Regions from separate parts of the Methylobacterium indicum genome, predicted to be linked through region 1. Evidence: riboswitches for the same ligand, from Rfam matches in the RefSeq annotation. Region 1 holds a riboswitch; the other holds the start of a gene.

What was found. Region 1 has a riboswitch for cobalamin ahead of miv_RS28590 (TonB-dependent receptor plug domain-containing protein). Riboswitches for the same ligand answer to the same signal wherever they lie in the genome.
Region 2: it holds a riboswitch for cobalamin, as region 1 does, so the genes downstream of both, miv_RS15460 (CbtB domain-containing protein) here and miv_RS28590 (TonB-dependent receptor plug domain-containing protein) in region 1, are expected to answer to the same signal.

The regions. Positions count from the first base shown of each region.
Region 1 is NZ_AP024145.1:6,157,715-6,164,780, reverse strand. It holds gene miv_RS28605 (ABC transporter ATP-binding protein) at 1-819, opposite strand, end outside; gene miv_RS28610 (DUF6925 family protein) at 1-26, opposite strand, end outside; gene miv_RS28600 (FecCD family ABC transporter permease) at 816-1,847, opposite strand; gene miv_RS28595 (ABC transporter substrate-binding protein) at 1,844-2,701, opposite strand; gene miv_RS28590 (TonB-dependent receptor plug domain-containing protein) at 2,711-4,675, opposite strand; cobalamin riboswitch at 4,798-4,997, opposite strand; gene miv_RS28585 (Phenylacetic acid catabolic protein) at 5,609-6,364, opposite strand; gene miv_RS28580 (2Fe-2S iron-sulfur cluster-binding protein) at 6,386-7,066, opposite strand, start outside.
Region 2 is NZ_AP024145.1:3,302,397-3,309,462, forward strand. It holds gene miv_RS15435 (protein-L-isoaspartate O-methyltransferase family protein) at 1-81, shown strand, start outside; gene miv_RS15440 (peptidoglycan DD-metalloendopeptidase family protein) at 237-1,814, shown strand; gene miv_RS15445 (prephenate dehydrogenase/arogenate dehydrogenase family protein) at 1,898-2,659, opposite strand; gene cobO (cob(I)yrinic acid a,c-diamide adenosyltransferase) at 2,865-3,470, opposite strand; gene cobU (bifunctional adenosylcobinamide kinase/adenosylcobinamide-phosphate guanylyltransferase) at 3,467-3,979, opposite strand; cobalamin riboswitch at 4,101-4,304, shown strand; gene miv_RS15460 (CbtB domain-containing protein) at 4,336-4,512, shown strand; gene miv_RS15465 (CbtA family protein) at 4,597-5,364, shown strand; gene miv_RS15470 (DUF1636 family protein) at 5,361-5,738, shown strand; gene cobW (cobalamin biosynthesis protein CobW) at 5,735-6,769, shown strand; gene miv_RS15480 (Uma2 family endonuclease) at 6,979-7,066, shown strand, end outside.

The DNA of each region.
Region 1 (7,066 bases):
AACGGGGTCTCGGCCGGATGGGTCATGGTCGTCCTCCCGGGGGTGCCCGGCGCGATGCCAGGGCAGGATGTAGGGTGAGCCGTCGGCATGGGTGCCGCGCAGGACCGCGATGCCGAAGGCCTGCCGCAGCAGCGGGTCCGTCAGGGCGAGGGCGGGCGCCGCGTCGGCGACGATCCGGCCCCCATGCAGCACCACGAGCCGGTCGCAGAAGCGGGCGGCCAGGGTGAGGTCGTGCAGGACCGCGACGATGCCGGTCCCGGTGCGGCTGGTCGCCCGCAGGAGGTCCATCGCGTCGAGCTGGTGGGCCGGGTCGAGGGCGGTGATCGGCTCGTCGGCGAGCAGGATCTCGGCCTCGACCGCGAGGGCGCGGGCGAGCAGCACCCGCATCCGCTCGCCCGACGACAGGCTCGGCTCCGTCCGCTCGCGCAGGTGGGTGACGTCGACCCGCGCCATCGCCCGGGCGACCGCCGCGTGATCGGCCTCGCTCAAGGGGGCGAAGGCCCGGCGATGCGGCAGGCGCCCGAGGGCGACGACCTCCGAGACCCGCATCGGCCAGCCGATCCCGGCCGACTGGACCAGGAGGGCGAGGCGGCGCGCCCGCTCGTCCCGGGAGACCGCGCAGAGGGGCCGGCCGTCGAGGAGAACCCGGCCGGCGGAGGGCGGCACGAGGCCGGCCAGCGCGCGCAGGAGCGTGGTCTTGCCCGCGCCGTTCGGGCCGACGAGCCCGACGAACTCGCCCTCTCCCACCGACAGCGACACCCCGTCGAGGATAGGGCGGCCCTGCACCCGGACCCGGAGATCGTCGGCGGACAACCTCATCGGCCGTCCCCCCGCCGGACCAGCAGCGCGATCAGGAACGGGGCCCCGACCAGGGCCGTGACGACGCCGAGCTTCAGCTCGGGCCGCGTCGGGACGAGGCGCACGAGGAGGTCGGCGCCGAGCACCAGGGCCGCGCCGAGGAGCCCGCTCGGCCACAGGCTCGGCGTCGGCCGGGCCCCGACCAGCGGCCGCACCAGATGGGGAACGACGAGGCCGACGAAGCCGATCGCCCCGCTCACGGCCACGCCGCTGCCCACCGCGAGCGCCGCCCCGGTGACGATGCGGAGGCGGACCGAGACGAGATCGAAGCCGAGGCTCGCGGCCGTGTCCTCGCCGAGCGCCAGGGCATCGAGGGCGCGGGCGGTGGAGAGCATCAGGACCCAGCCGATCGCCATCAGCGGCAGGCAGAGCCGGACGTGATCGAGGCTGCGGTCGGCGAGCGACCCCATCAGCCAGAACACGATCTCCAGGGCGGCGTAGGGGTTGGGCGCGAGGTTGAGGACGAGCGCCGTCAGGGCGCCGGCGAGGCTCGACAGGCCGATCCCGGCGAGGATCAGCCCCTGCGTGCCGGTGCCGCGGGCGGCCAGCACGACGATGCCGAGCGCCGCGAGGGCGGCCCCGGCGATGCCGCCGAGCGGCAGGGCCAGCGACAGGCTGCCGGCGAGCCCGCCATGGAACACCATCACCGCCCCGAGGGCGGCGGCCGAGGAGACGCCGAGGATGCCCGGATCGGCCAGCGGATTGCGCAGGTAGCCCTGCATCACCGCCCCGGTCAGGCCGAGGCTGAAGCCGACGAGCGCGCCGAGGAGGGCGCGGGGCAGGCGCAGCTCCATCAGCACCAGGGCGGGAAGGGTGGGCCGGCCGGCCCACGCATCGCCCAGGGCGGCCGGGAGATCGAGGGCGGCGTAGCCGACCGCGACCGAAGCGAGCGTGAGGAGGCCGACGAGGAGGCCCAAGCCCGCGACGAGGCGCCGGCTGCGGGTCTGCGGCGTCATGCGTGTCACGGGGGGCGTCATGGGGGGCGTCATGGGGCGCGCTCCCTCGCCGCCGCCGCGAGCCGGGCGACGAGTTCGGCGATCTGCGGTCCGGGACAGGTCCACAGGCGGTTGGGAATCGCAACCATGTGCCCCTGCCCGCGCAGCCTCTCGAGGATCGGGTGGTGCAGCAGGGCATCGGCGAGGGACGGCGTGCCCGTCTCATTGGCGTCGACCACGACGAGATCGGCATCGGCCAGGGCCGCGGCTTCGAGCGGCACCGATCCGGTCCGGTCCCGGCCGATCGCGGCGGCGACGTTGACGAGGCCGGCGGCCCGGATGATCGCGTCGCCGAGGGTCCCGGGCGAGACCGTGAAGGCGTTCGGGCGCAGGACCAGGACGCGCAAGGAGCGCGCCGCCGGCACGACCCGCGCGAGGCCGGCGTCGAGCGCCGCCACCATGGCCTCCCCACGATCCGGATGCCCGACGGCCGCCGCGACCTGGCGGATCTGGGCCCGCACGCCGTCGAGATCCGCCGGCACGCCGAGTTCGAGCGGCGGGATGCCGATCCGCTGGAGGAGCCCCACCGTGGTGCGGGTGGTGAAGGCCCCGGCGACGACGAGATCGGGTTTCAAGGCGACGATCTCCTCGGCGAGGCCCCGTGTGACCGGCACCCCGGCGGCCTCAGCCGCCACGGTCGAGCCGCGGGAATCGCCCGCGAAGGCGGTCACCGCCGCGACCTGCGCCCGGTCGGCGAGCCGCAGCACGAGCTCGTCCGCGCAGAGGTTCAGCGAGACGATCCGCATCGGCCGGACCGGCGCGGCCGGGTTCTCCCGGGCCACGACCGGAAAGGCGGCGAAGGCGGCGGCCAGTCCGGCCGCGGCCCCGAGGCGGCGCAAGGCCCGCATCCGCGCCCTCTAGAACGCGGTCACGCGCACGCCGCCATAGACGGCAAGGCCCGCGCCGAGGAAGCCGGTCGGGTTCTGGTAGCGCTGGTCGAACAGGTTATCGATGCGGGCAAACAGCGTCAGGGTGTCCGAGTAGGCGTAATTGGCCGAGAGGTTGACCAGGGTGAAGCCAGGGTTCTTCAGCCGGGGCACCGAGAAGTCGCGGTTACCGTCGACGAACGCGCCGATCGCCACCAGGGTGCCGGTGAGGGTGAGCTGCGGCACCGGGTTCCAGATCGCGGTGGCGCTGACCTTGTGCCGGGGCCGGCGCAGCAATTCCTGGTGGGTGATCTCGTCCTTGGTGACAGTGTTGGTGTAGTCGACCCGGCCGCTCAGGGTATCGGTGAGCGTGACCGCAACGAAGCTCTCCGCCCCGTACGCCACGGCGCGGCCGACATTCACGCTGGTCGAGAAGGTCGGGAAGTACGCGGTCTGGATCAGGTTGCGGAAATCGGTCTCGAAATAGGTCGCGCCGACGAGCACCCTCTCGCCGAGGGGCTGCTCGAAGCCGGCGTCGAACCCGAAGCTCTCCTCGGGCCGCAAGGCCGGGTTCCCGAAGAACCGAAAGTCCGGATAATCCTGGTAGAGCTGGCTCAGGGTCGGCGGCTTGAAGCCGGTGCCGACGCTGCCCTTCAGGCGTGTCTCCGTGGTGGGCAACGTGTAGCTCGGCGCGATCCGAAAGGTGGTCGCGCCGCCGAACTGGTCGTTCGCGTCGTGGCGGATGTTGGCGACCAGGAAGGCGCGGTCGGTGATCGCCGATTGCAGCTCGGCGAAGCCGCCGGTATTCCCGTTCGATCTGTCGATGCCGGTGGCCTGGAAGCGCTCGTCCTCGCGCTGGGCCCCGAACAGCAGCTGGTGGCCGGGGGCGAGCTGGACGTCGCCACGATAGTCGAAGCGGGTGCGCTCGCCGAGCGTGGTCGAGGACGTCGGCGGCGCGAGCGGGTCGAGCGGTCCGGCGAACAGGCGGTCGAACGTGGCGTAGTTGGCCCCGAAGACGTTGTGGAAGCCCGGCAGCGGCGTCCACTCGGCCTCGCCGCGCATCAGGAGCTGCTGCTGGTCGTTGAGGTTGCGGTAGGGCGTCGGCCGATAGGGAAAGCCGCCATCGGCCTGGTCGAGATAGGCGCTGTCGGAGAAGCGCAGCAAATAGTTCAGGCGGAAGGTGTCGGTGAGTTGCGCGCCGAGCTTGGTCGAGACGGATCTGATGTCGGTGAAGGCGGTGCGCAGCGGCACCCCGGGCGGCAGCACGTCGAACGGCGTGACCGGCAGAGCGGCTTGGCGCAGGTGCTGCACGGAGAACGCGTAGTCGACGATGCCCGACGCGCCCGACAGCCGGCCGCCCTGGTTGAACGTGCCGTACGATCCGGCCTCGGCAAACGCCGTGACCTTCGGCGGTCCCTCGCCGCGCCTGGTCACGAAGGAGATGACGCCGCCGATGGCGTCGGCGCCGTAGAGGCCGCTCTGCGGCCCGCGCAGCACCTCGAGGCGGGAGAGGTCCTCGGTCTGAAGCTGGCTGAAGTCGAAGGAGCGGTTCGGCGTCGAGGGGTCGTTGACGTCGATGCCGTCGATCAGGACCTTGACGTGGTTGGAGTTGGTGCCGCGGATGAACACGGAGGTCTGGCCGCCTGCACCGCCGGTCTGGACGACGGTGAGGCCCGGCACCTGCCGCAGGGCCTCCGGCGCGGTGCGGATCTGCTGGGCCTGGAGCACGTCCGAGGTGAGCACGGTGACGCTCGATCCCGTGGTGGCGATCGGCGTCGGCACACCCGTGGCCGAGACGGTGATTTCGGAGAGCGCGATCGTCCCGTCACGCGTAGGTGGGGCATCGGCGAAGGGAGCAGCGACCTGCTGCGCGAGGGCGGGCCTGCAGAGCAGGCCGGGGATCGCGCAGGACAGCGCGAGCGCACGCCAGAGGGCGGGGCGGACGGGACGGGACACGGGCTTCGAGCCTCGGGAGACGGCAGTGGCACGTCACCGCGAACGAGGCCTCGAACCGTCATCCCGCGACAGGATAACGGCCTTCGGACACCCATCAGAACACCCCGTCTGACGCGTTTCGCGTGTGACCACGGCTGACGGCAGGTCTCCTGGCTCGCGGGTCAGTGCCTGCCACCGTCTTCCCAGGTGTGAGTCACCCAGTGACGTAAGGTGGTGGAAGGCTCGCCGCTCACAGTTGCGGGGGCAGCCGCGGATTCGGCTCGCGCCTCACCGCATTCCCTTTCTCGTCCCCCGAAAGGGAACCGTCACCCTCGTCCTCCCATCTCGTCCTCGGGTGGTCAACCGTCATTCCGACAGAACCGTGCCGTTGTTGCGCACGGGGCGCATCGTGCATCCCCTGCGAGATTGCGTCGATTCCGATGTCATGTCGCAAGGTTCGTGGGACGACGTCAATCATGCCGGACATGCCCACGGTCGACACATGGCGGGTTCGGAGTGTCTGTCGGCAGGTTCGGGCTGTCGATTCGGGCTTGGATCCTATCGATCCTTGGAAATCGGGTGTCGCCGGCCCCGCTCGCGCACGGGGTACGCGGATCCTGCGGCAAGGCCCGGTGTCGACCGGGAGTCGCATCCGGCCGAGATGGATCGTCCGCGGCGCCCGTTATTGTCCGACAGGCACCTTTCCCGTATCGGACGTTCAGGCCGATGCCGGGCCAGGCGCATCGAGTTCCATAACCTACCTTATGCGAATGACCGATGGAGGGCGAGGCTGGAACGCTTCTGCTGACGCGATGAATGGCTTACGCTCCGGTTGTCCGGCGAGCGGGAGACCGTCATCGGCTGCTCAAACCCTCGGGCTCGGTGCTGCGGCCGGCTCGGGGCCCCCGCCCTTCCGTCGTGTTCCGGATCGCCGGTGCCGGGCCCGGCGTGCGGTCACGCCATGCCGAAGGCCGGCAGGAGCGCGTCCATCTCCGCCGCCCAGGCGGCGGCCAAGTCCTCGTTCGTGCGGCGGCGCAGGCCGAAGCGGCGGAGGGTATCGAAGCGGGCCGATCCTTCGCGGCCGAAGCTCGCGGCGATGCGCGGGCGCCAGAAGGCGACGCTCCGTCTCGCCTCCGCGCACCCGCTCTCGGTCGCCACGATCCGGATCAGGCCTTCCTCGCCGAGCCCGGCGTGCCGCGCCTCGCGCGGGGCGATCTGGCGGAAGACGTCAGCGAGCGGCGCGTAGGACAGGTGCGAGAATTCCTGCAGCTGGACGCCGACGGCCCGGCCCATCAGCACGTTCATGACCACGGCATCGACCCAGCCCTGCAAGGGATAGTGGAACACCGAGAGGCGCATGTCGGAGCCGTGACGCGCCGCCCCGAGATCGGCGTCGCGCGGGAGGCGGGCCGCCCAGGGATGGTGCACCGCGTAGCGGGCGGTGTCGGCCCCGAAGGTCCCCATCAGGGTCAGCACGCGCTCGGCGTGGTCGGTCTTCTCGAGCACGATCCGCGCGGCCGCGATCCGCGCCTTGAGGCCCGGTGCCTCGTTGATCATCGCGGCGAACCCGGCCGAGCCCGCGAGCTCGCTGTCGACGAAGGTCGCCATCAGCCGGAGCAGCTCGCCCCGGTAGCGCGGCGGGACGTTGGACGGGTTCGTCAGGACGCCGCCCTGCCGGAGATATTCCTCGATGTCCATCGTCTCCGGCACGCCGTCCTCCCGGCCCGTGATCTACTGGTCGAAGCTCACGACGAGCGTGTCCGTCGTCGGATAGCACTGGCAGGCCAGGACGTAGCCCTGACGCACCTCGTAATCCTCGAGGGCGTGGTTCGTGAGCATCTCGGCCTCGCCCTCCAGCACCTTGGCGCGGCAGGTCGAGCAGACGCCGGCCTTGCAGGCGTAGGGAGCGTCGATGGTGTTGGCGAGCGCGGCATCGAGCAGGCTCTCGCCCTGCTTCGGCATCCGGAACGTGCGCGTCGCCCCGTCGAGGGTCACCGTCGCTTCGCATTGCGCGTCGGCGGCCGAGGCCGTGCTCGACGCCGCGCGCGCCCGGGCCCGGCCGGGCTGGCCGGAGGCGAAGAGCTCGAACTTGATCTGCGCGTCCGACAGCCCGTGCTCGCGGAGCGACGCCGCGATCGCCAGCATCATCGGTTCGGGCCCGCAGATGAAGGCAGTGTCGACCGAGCCGATATCGATCCAGCGCGAGAACAAGGCGGCGCATTTTTCAGCGTCGACCCGCCCGGTGAACAGGTCGATCTCCTGGGTCTCGCTCTCGAGGACGTGGACGATCGAGAGCCGGCCGAGATAGGTGCTCTTCAGGTCGTCGAGCTCCTCCCGGAACATGATCGAGGAGATCTGCCGGTTGGCGTAGACCAGGGTGAAGCGCGCGTGCGGCTCCCGCGCCAGCACAGT
Region 2 (7,066 bases), 2.9 Mb from region 1:
GCGGACGGCCCGTGGCGGCAGGTGCGCGAGACGCCGCTGCGCATCGGCCCGCTGACGCCCGGTCTCGCGGCGGCGCTCTGACGCGCCGACGCGTCCACTCCCGCCACGGCCCCGCTTGATGAGCCCGAAACATCGCCCCGCAACGGAAGCTTAACCTGAATCCTGTTTGAATCCCGGTCATAGGGTTGCGTGGATGTACGGGTGCGTCGATGCGGGATCGCGGGGCAGGCAAGGGGATGCGGAGGCTGTCGCGCTTCGCCCTCATCGGGCTGATCGGGGGCGCCACGGCGGCCTGCAGCACCGATGCGGTGCGGCTCGATCCGTTCTCGAACCCGTTCTCATCGAGCGCCAGCGGGGAACCCGGGGCCACCGGCAGCCTGCCCGAGGGTGAGGCGCTGACGGCGCCGGTGCGCTCGGCGCCGATCCAGTCGCGGCCGCTGGCCGCCCCCCTGGCGTCGCCGGTCACGAGCCGCCCGCTGGCCGCCGCCCCGGTCCTGACGCCCCGCGTCGCCGCCGCGGCGCCGGTGACCGGCGGCCCGGCCGGCTGGTCGCCGACCGGCGGCACCACCATCACGGTCGGCGCCAACGACAGCCTGAACCAGATGTCGACCCGCTTCGGCGTGCCGGCCGCCGCGATCCTCCAGGCCAACGGCCTGTCGAGCGCCGCGCAGGTCACCGCCGGCCGCCAGATCGTGATCCCGGTCTACCACGCCGGCGGCGCGGCGATGAGCGCCCGCACGGTGCCGCCGGCGCCACGGATGCAGGTCGCCGAGGCCCGCCCCGCCGAGACCCGCGCCCCCGAGCCGGTGCGTCGGGTGGCCGAGGTCGCGCCCCGTCCCGAGCCGGTCCGGGCCGAGCCCGCCCGCCGCGAGCCGGAACCGGCCCGCAAGGCCCCCGTCCGCCCCGGCCAGGCCGAGGCGAAGCCGGTGGCGCCCGCCGCCGCCGAGCGCGCCGCCAAGCTCAACCTGCGCAAGCCCGAGCCGCGCGAGGAGGAGGAGCGGGTCGCGAGCAAGTCGCAGGCGAAGGCCACCGCCAAGGTCGCTGCGCGCCAGCAGGACGACGACGAGGACGAGAAGGCCGCCGTGAAGCCGAAGGCCGCCAAGGTCGAGGCCCGGAAGCCCGAGCCCAAGGTCGAGCACAAGCCGGAGCCGAAGGTCGCCGAGAAGGCCAAGCCCGAGGTGAAGAAGGTCGCCGAGCTGCACAAGCCCGAGCCCACGAAGATCGAGGCCAAGGCCGAGACGAAGCCCGAGCCCAAGAAGCCCGAGCCGAAGCCGGTCGAGGCCAAGGCCGAGATCAAGAAGCCCGAGCCGAAGAAGGTCGCCGAGGCGAAGCCGGAGCCGAAGCCCGAGCCGGCCAAGCCCGTGAAGGTCGCGGCCCTGCCCGAGAAGGCGCCCGAGCCCGCGCCGGCTCCCGCCCCGGCGGTCGCCCCGGCGGCGCCCGATCCGCAATCGACCTTCCGCTGGCCGGCCCGCGGCCGGGTGATCAACGGCTACGGCTCGAGCGGCAACGAGGGCATCAACATCGCGGTGCCGGAAGGCACGCCGGTCAAGGCCGCCGAGGAAGGCACCGTGGCCTATGCCGGCAGCGACGTGAAGGGCTACGGCAAGCTCGTCCTGGTGCGCCACGCCAACGGCTACGTCTCGGCCTACGCCCATAACGGCGAGATCGACGTGCGGCCGGGCGAGAAGGTGAAGCGCGGCCAGACCATCGCCAAGTCCGGCGCGTCGGGCAACGTGACCTCGCCGCAGCTGCACTTCGAGATCCGCAAGGGCGCCACCCCGGTCGACCCGATGCCGCACCTCGCGAGCAACTGAACGTCGATCGAGGGTGAGGAAGAGCGGGGCGCGCGAGCGTCCCGCTTTTTTCGTGACCGACATCCACTTCGTCGGAAAATGCTCTAGCGGGACGCGCCCTCCCCGAGTTCCGCGTCCATCCGCGCCGCCAGGGCGAAGAACCGCCGCCGCACCTCGGCCGAAAACGGGTTCTCGCGCTCGATCGCGTGGTAGACCTCCGGGGCGTCGTGCCGGACCATGCCGACCGCCTGCATCACCAGGTCGAAGCTGCGGGTCGTCATCCGGGTCGGCAGCGGCTCCATCGCCACCAGCACCTTGGCGATGAGGTGCGTCAGGCCCTGCACCGCCGCCGCCTCGCGGTCATGCGCCTCCGGCGTGGTCAGGATCACGGTGAGGCCGAGGGCGCGGCGCAGGAAGGCGCCGACCCGTCGCGTCCGGCCGCCCCGCACCGGGCAGAGCGCGATCTTGAGCCCGCGCAACCCGTCCCGCGCGCTCTGCGGCCCGAAGAGCGGATGGGTGGCGACGATGTCGATGTGGGCCGGCAGCCCCGCCCGCATGATCTCGGCCGGCCGCACCTTCACCGAGCCGACATCGAGGACGAGGGCGCCCGGCCGCAGGTGGGGAGCGATGTTCTCCACCACGGCGGCGAGGGTCGCGACGGGGGTGGCGAGGATCACCACCGGGCAGGCGGCGGCCTCGGCGAGCGTGGCGGGCGCGGCGCCCGTTTCCGCGATCGCACCCGCGGGCACGAACGGGTCGTGGACGCGCAAGTCGGCGTGCGGCCCCAGATGCGCGGCGACGAGGCGTCCGAAGGCGCCGAAGCCGATCAGGCCGATCGAAACGGGAGGATCGAGGGAAAACGGCACGGGAAGACCTCGGGGATGGGCGAGGTCGGCGGGCCTGGACCTTGGGGGGAAAGCCTCAACCGCCGACACGTCGCAGCGGTTGAGAAATGACGAGCACTCCGCCGCTTAAGGCTGCGGCGCGGGATAGAGTCCGGTCGGGAGGGCGCTGGTCATGGCCGAGCCTGTAGCTCCCGCCGGCCGGCGCCGTCAATCGGGCTCTGCCCCGTTAGAACTCGATACCCTCCTGCGCCTTCACACCGGCCGTGAAGTGATGCTTGACGAGGGTCATCTCGGTCACGAGATCGGCGGCGGCGATCAGCTCCGGCTTGGCGTTGCGGCCCGTCACCACGACGTGCAGGTCGGGCCGGCGCCGGCTCAGGGCCTCCACCACGTCCGCCAGCGGCAGGTAGTCGTAGCGCAGCGCGATGTTGAGCTCGTCGAGGACGAGGAGCCGGATCGCCGGATCGGCCATCAGCGCCTCGGTCGTCGCCCAGGCGGCGCGGGCGGCGGCCACGTCGCGGTCGCGGTCCTGGGTCTCCCAGGTGAAGCCCTCCCCCATCGTGTGCCACTCGACCTGGTCGGCGAACCGGTCGAGGGCGAACCGCTCGCCGGTCTCCCAGGCGCCCTTGATGTACTGCACCACCCCGACCCGCCAGCCGCGGCCGAGCGCCCGCAGCATCAGCCCGAAGGCCGCCGTCGATTTGCCCTTGCCGGGGCCGGTATGGACGATGAGCAGGCCCTTCTCGATGGTCTTGCCCGCCACTTCGGCGTCCTGGACCGCCTTGCGCTTCTCCATCTTGGCGCGGTGGCGCGCCGCCTCGTCGTCGCTCATTGCGTCTCTCCCTTGATCGTCATGGGCAGGCCCGCCACCACCAGCACCACCCGGTCGGCGAGCGCGCCCAAGCGCTGGTGCAGGCGGCCGGCCTCGTCGCGGAACCGGCGGGCGAGCGCGTTCTCGGGCACGATGCCGAACCCGACCTCGTTCGAGACCAGCACCAGGGGCCCGGGCGCCGCGGCGCAGGCCGCGAGCAGCGCCGCGACCTCGGCGGCGAGGTCGGCCTCCTCGTCCAGCATCGCATTGGTGAGCCAGAGCGTCAGGCAATCGACCAGCACCGGCCGGCCCGGCGGCGCCCGGCGGATCGCCCCGGCGAGATCGCGCGGCGCATCCACGGTCTCCCAGGGCGGCGGTCGGCGGGCGCGGTGCAGGGCGATGCGCTCGCGCATCTCGTCGTCCCACCCCTGCGCCGTCGCGACGTAGAGCCAGGGGCCGGCCCGCGCCGAGACCAGCCCCTCGGCATAGGCGCTCTTGCCCGAGCGGGCGCCACCCAGCACCAGGGTCAGGCGCGGCGCGGCGCGGGTCTCGTCCGGCACGGAACTCTCCTCGGGCGCGGGGGTCGGGTGGAAATCCATCGAATGGGGGGTGTCGGGGGACGGGGCGGCGATTGCAAGCCCGCAGGCGAGCCGCTAGGGTCTTCGCGACGGTGCCTCGGTCACGAGGTGAAAAGGGAACGCGGAAACCGGGATCGTTCCGGCCTGCCGCGGCTGCCCCCGCAACTGTGAGCGGACGATTACGGCCCGCCATCGGCCACTGGAGCGATCCGGGAAGGCGGTGGGCCGGTGTTGAGAGCCCGCGAGCCAGGAGACCTGCCGTCATCCTTTCCTCTCGACGCCGCCGGTGGGGCGGCAGGAGTTTCGTCATGGTCGCGATCACCCGTTCCCTCTCCCCCGCCCTGGTCGGCGAGCGCCTGAGCGCCGTCCTCCTGGCCGCCACCCTCGGCGTCGGTCTGCTGTTCGTCTCCGGCTTCGCGCCCGTGGTCGCCCTGCACAACGCCGCGCACGACTGGCGCCACTCCGCCAACTTCCCCTGCCACTGACCAGGGACTGACCGAACGCGGCTGCGCGGCCTGCGCCCTTCACGGGGTGCGGGCCCGTTTCCCGTTGGTCGTGCAGGGGATCCCATGACGAAACGACTGCTCGCCGCGGCCCTGGTCGCCGGCTTCCTGGCCGCCTGCGTGGCGTCCGTGCTGCAATTCGCCCTCACCTCGCCGCTGATCCTGGCGGCGGAGAAGTACGAAACGGCCGAGACCGCCGGGCCGGCTCTCGCCGGCAGGGCCTTGTCCAACCCGCTGATCGTGCTGGCCCATGCCGGACACGACCAGGCCGGCCACGACCATGGCGGCGAGCCGCAATGGCAGCCCGCCCCCGGCCTGCCGCGCCTCGCCTTCACGGCCCTCGCCACCCTGGTGAGCGGCGTCGGCTACGCCTTGCTGCTCGGCGCCGTCCTGGTCGCGACCGGCCGCACCGTGACGCCGGGCGAAGCGCTCAAGTTCGGCATCGGCGGCTTCCTGGCCGCCGGCCTCGCTCCCGCGATCGGGCTGCCGCCGGAACTGCCCGGCATCGCCGCGGCGGGCCTCGAATCGCGCCAGCTCTGGTGGGTGGCGACCGCCCTCGCCACGGCGGCCGGCCTCTACCTGATCGCGATCCGCCGCGGCCCGGCGGCGATCGGCATCGGCCTCGCCCTCCTCGTCGCGCCGCATGTCTGGGGCGCGCCGCACGGGCCGGAAGAAATCTCCGCCATGCCGCCGGTCTTCGCGGCGCAGTTCGCCGCCCGGTCGCTCGCCATCGGCTTCGCCTTCTGGGCGGTGCTCGGCCTCGCCTTCGGCTGGGCCTGGGGCGCCGTGGCAGGGCGGACGGGGCATCCCGTCCGCAGCGGGGTGGCGGCATGAGTGATCCGGTTGTCCTCTACGTCTGCACCACCTGCCGCGACGCCGCCGATCCGGCCGACGGCCCCCGCGCCGGGGCCCGCCTGCATGACGCGCTGGCCGCAGCGCTGGCCGCCCGGCCCGGCGCGCCGGTCACGATCGAGCCGGTGGAATGCCTCTCGGTCTGCAAGCGGTCCTGCACGGTCGCGGTCGCGAGCCCCGGCCGCTGGACCTACGTCTACGGCGACCTCGACCCGGCGACCTCCGCCGACATCATCCTCGACGGCATCGGCCTCTATGCCGGGACGCCGGACGGAATCGTGCCCTGGCGCGAGCGTCCGCAGGAGTTCCGCAAGGGTGTCGTCGCCCGCATCCCTCCCGCGCCGGTGAACGCATGACCATCCTCAACAAGATCCCCTGCACCATCGTCACGGGCTTCCTCGGCGCCGGCAAGACGACGCTGGTGCGCCACGCGATCGAGCACAACGACGGCCGGCGGCTCGCCATCATCGTCAACGAGTTCGGCGATGTCGGCTTCGACGGGTCCCTGCTCGCCGAATGCGGCATCCCGGGCTGCGACGCCGACGCGGTGGTGGAGTTGCCGAACGGCTGCATCTGCTGCACCGTCGCCGACGACTTCGTGCCGGCGCTCAACACGCTCCTCGACCGGCCGGAGCCGCCGGAGCACATCCTGATCGAGACCTCCGGCCTCGCCCTGCCCAAGCCCCTCGTCCAGGCCTTCAACTGGCCGGCGATCCGCTCGCGGGTGACCGTCGACGGCGTGGTGGCGGTGGTGGACGGCCCGGCGGTGGCCTCGGGCGCCTTCGCGGACGATCCGGAGGCGCTGGCCGCGCAGCGTGCGGCCGATGCCAGCGTCGACCACGAGAACCCGCTGGAGGAGGTCTTCGAGGACCAGCTCCTCTGCGCCGACCTCGTGGTGATGAACAAGTCCGACCTCCTCGACGAGGGCGAGCGGGCGCGCGTCCGCGCCGAGGTCGAGGCGCACCTGCCGCGTGCCGTCAAGCTCGTCGAGACCGCCCACGGGGCGCTGGATCCCCGCGTGCTGCTGGGCCTCAACGCGGCCGCCGAGGACGACCTCGCGGCCCGGCCCTCGCATCACGAGACGGAGGAAGACCACGATCACGACGACTTCGAGAGCGTGGCGATCCCCGTCGCGGCCGCGGGCTCGCCCGAGGACCTCGCCGCCCGCGTCGCCAAGGCGGCCGAGGTCGCCGGCGTGCTGCGCATCAAGGGTTTCTGCGCCGTCGCCGACAAGCCGATGCGCCTCGTCGTCCAGGGCGTGGGCCGCCGCGTCGCGCACCACTACGACCGTCCCTGGCGCCCGGCCGAGCACCGCGACGGCACGCTGGTGGTGATCGGGCTCACGGGCTTCGACAAGGCGGCGGTGACGGCGGCGCTGAAGGGCTGACGGAAACGGTACGCCGGTTCCGGCGTACCGGGTCTCGCAGACTGCGACGGGCCGTCCATGCCGGGAAGAAGCGCGGATCGTCCCCTCTCCCCGTCCGCGGGGAGAGGAGGGACCCACGCTTTACTTTCGAAGCGCGATGCCTGACGCCATGGCGTCGGGTTGAGGCCGAACCTCGACTGTCGAAACCCCCAGCCCCGGAGGGCCATCCCATGTCGGAGCCGGCGCCGCGGCCCTGGAGCGTGCAGGAGTTCTTCTCCTGGCAGGAACAGCAGCCCGAGCGCTACGAGCTGGTAGGCG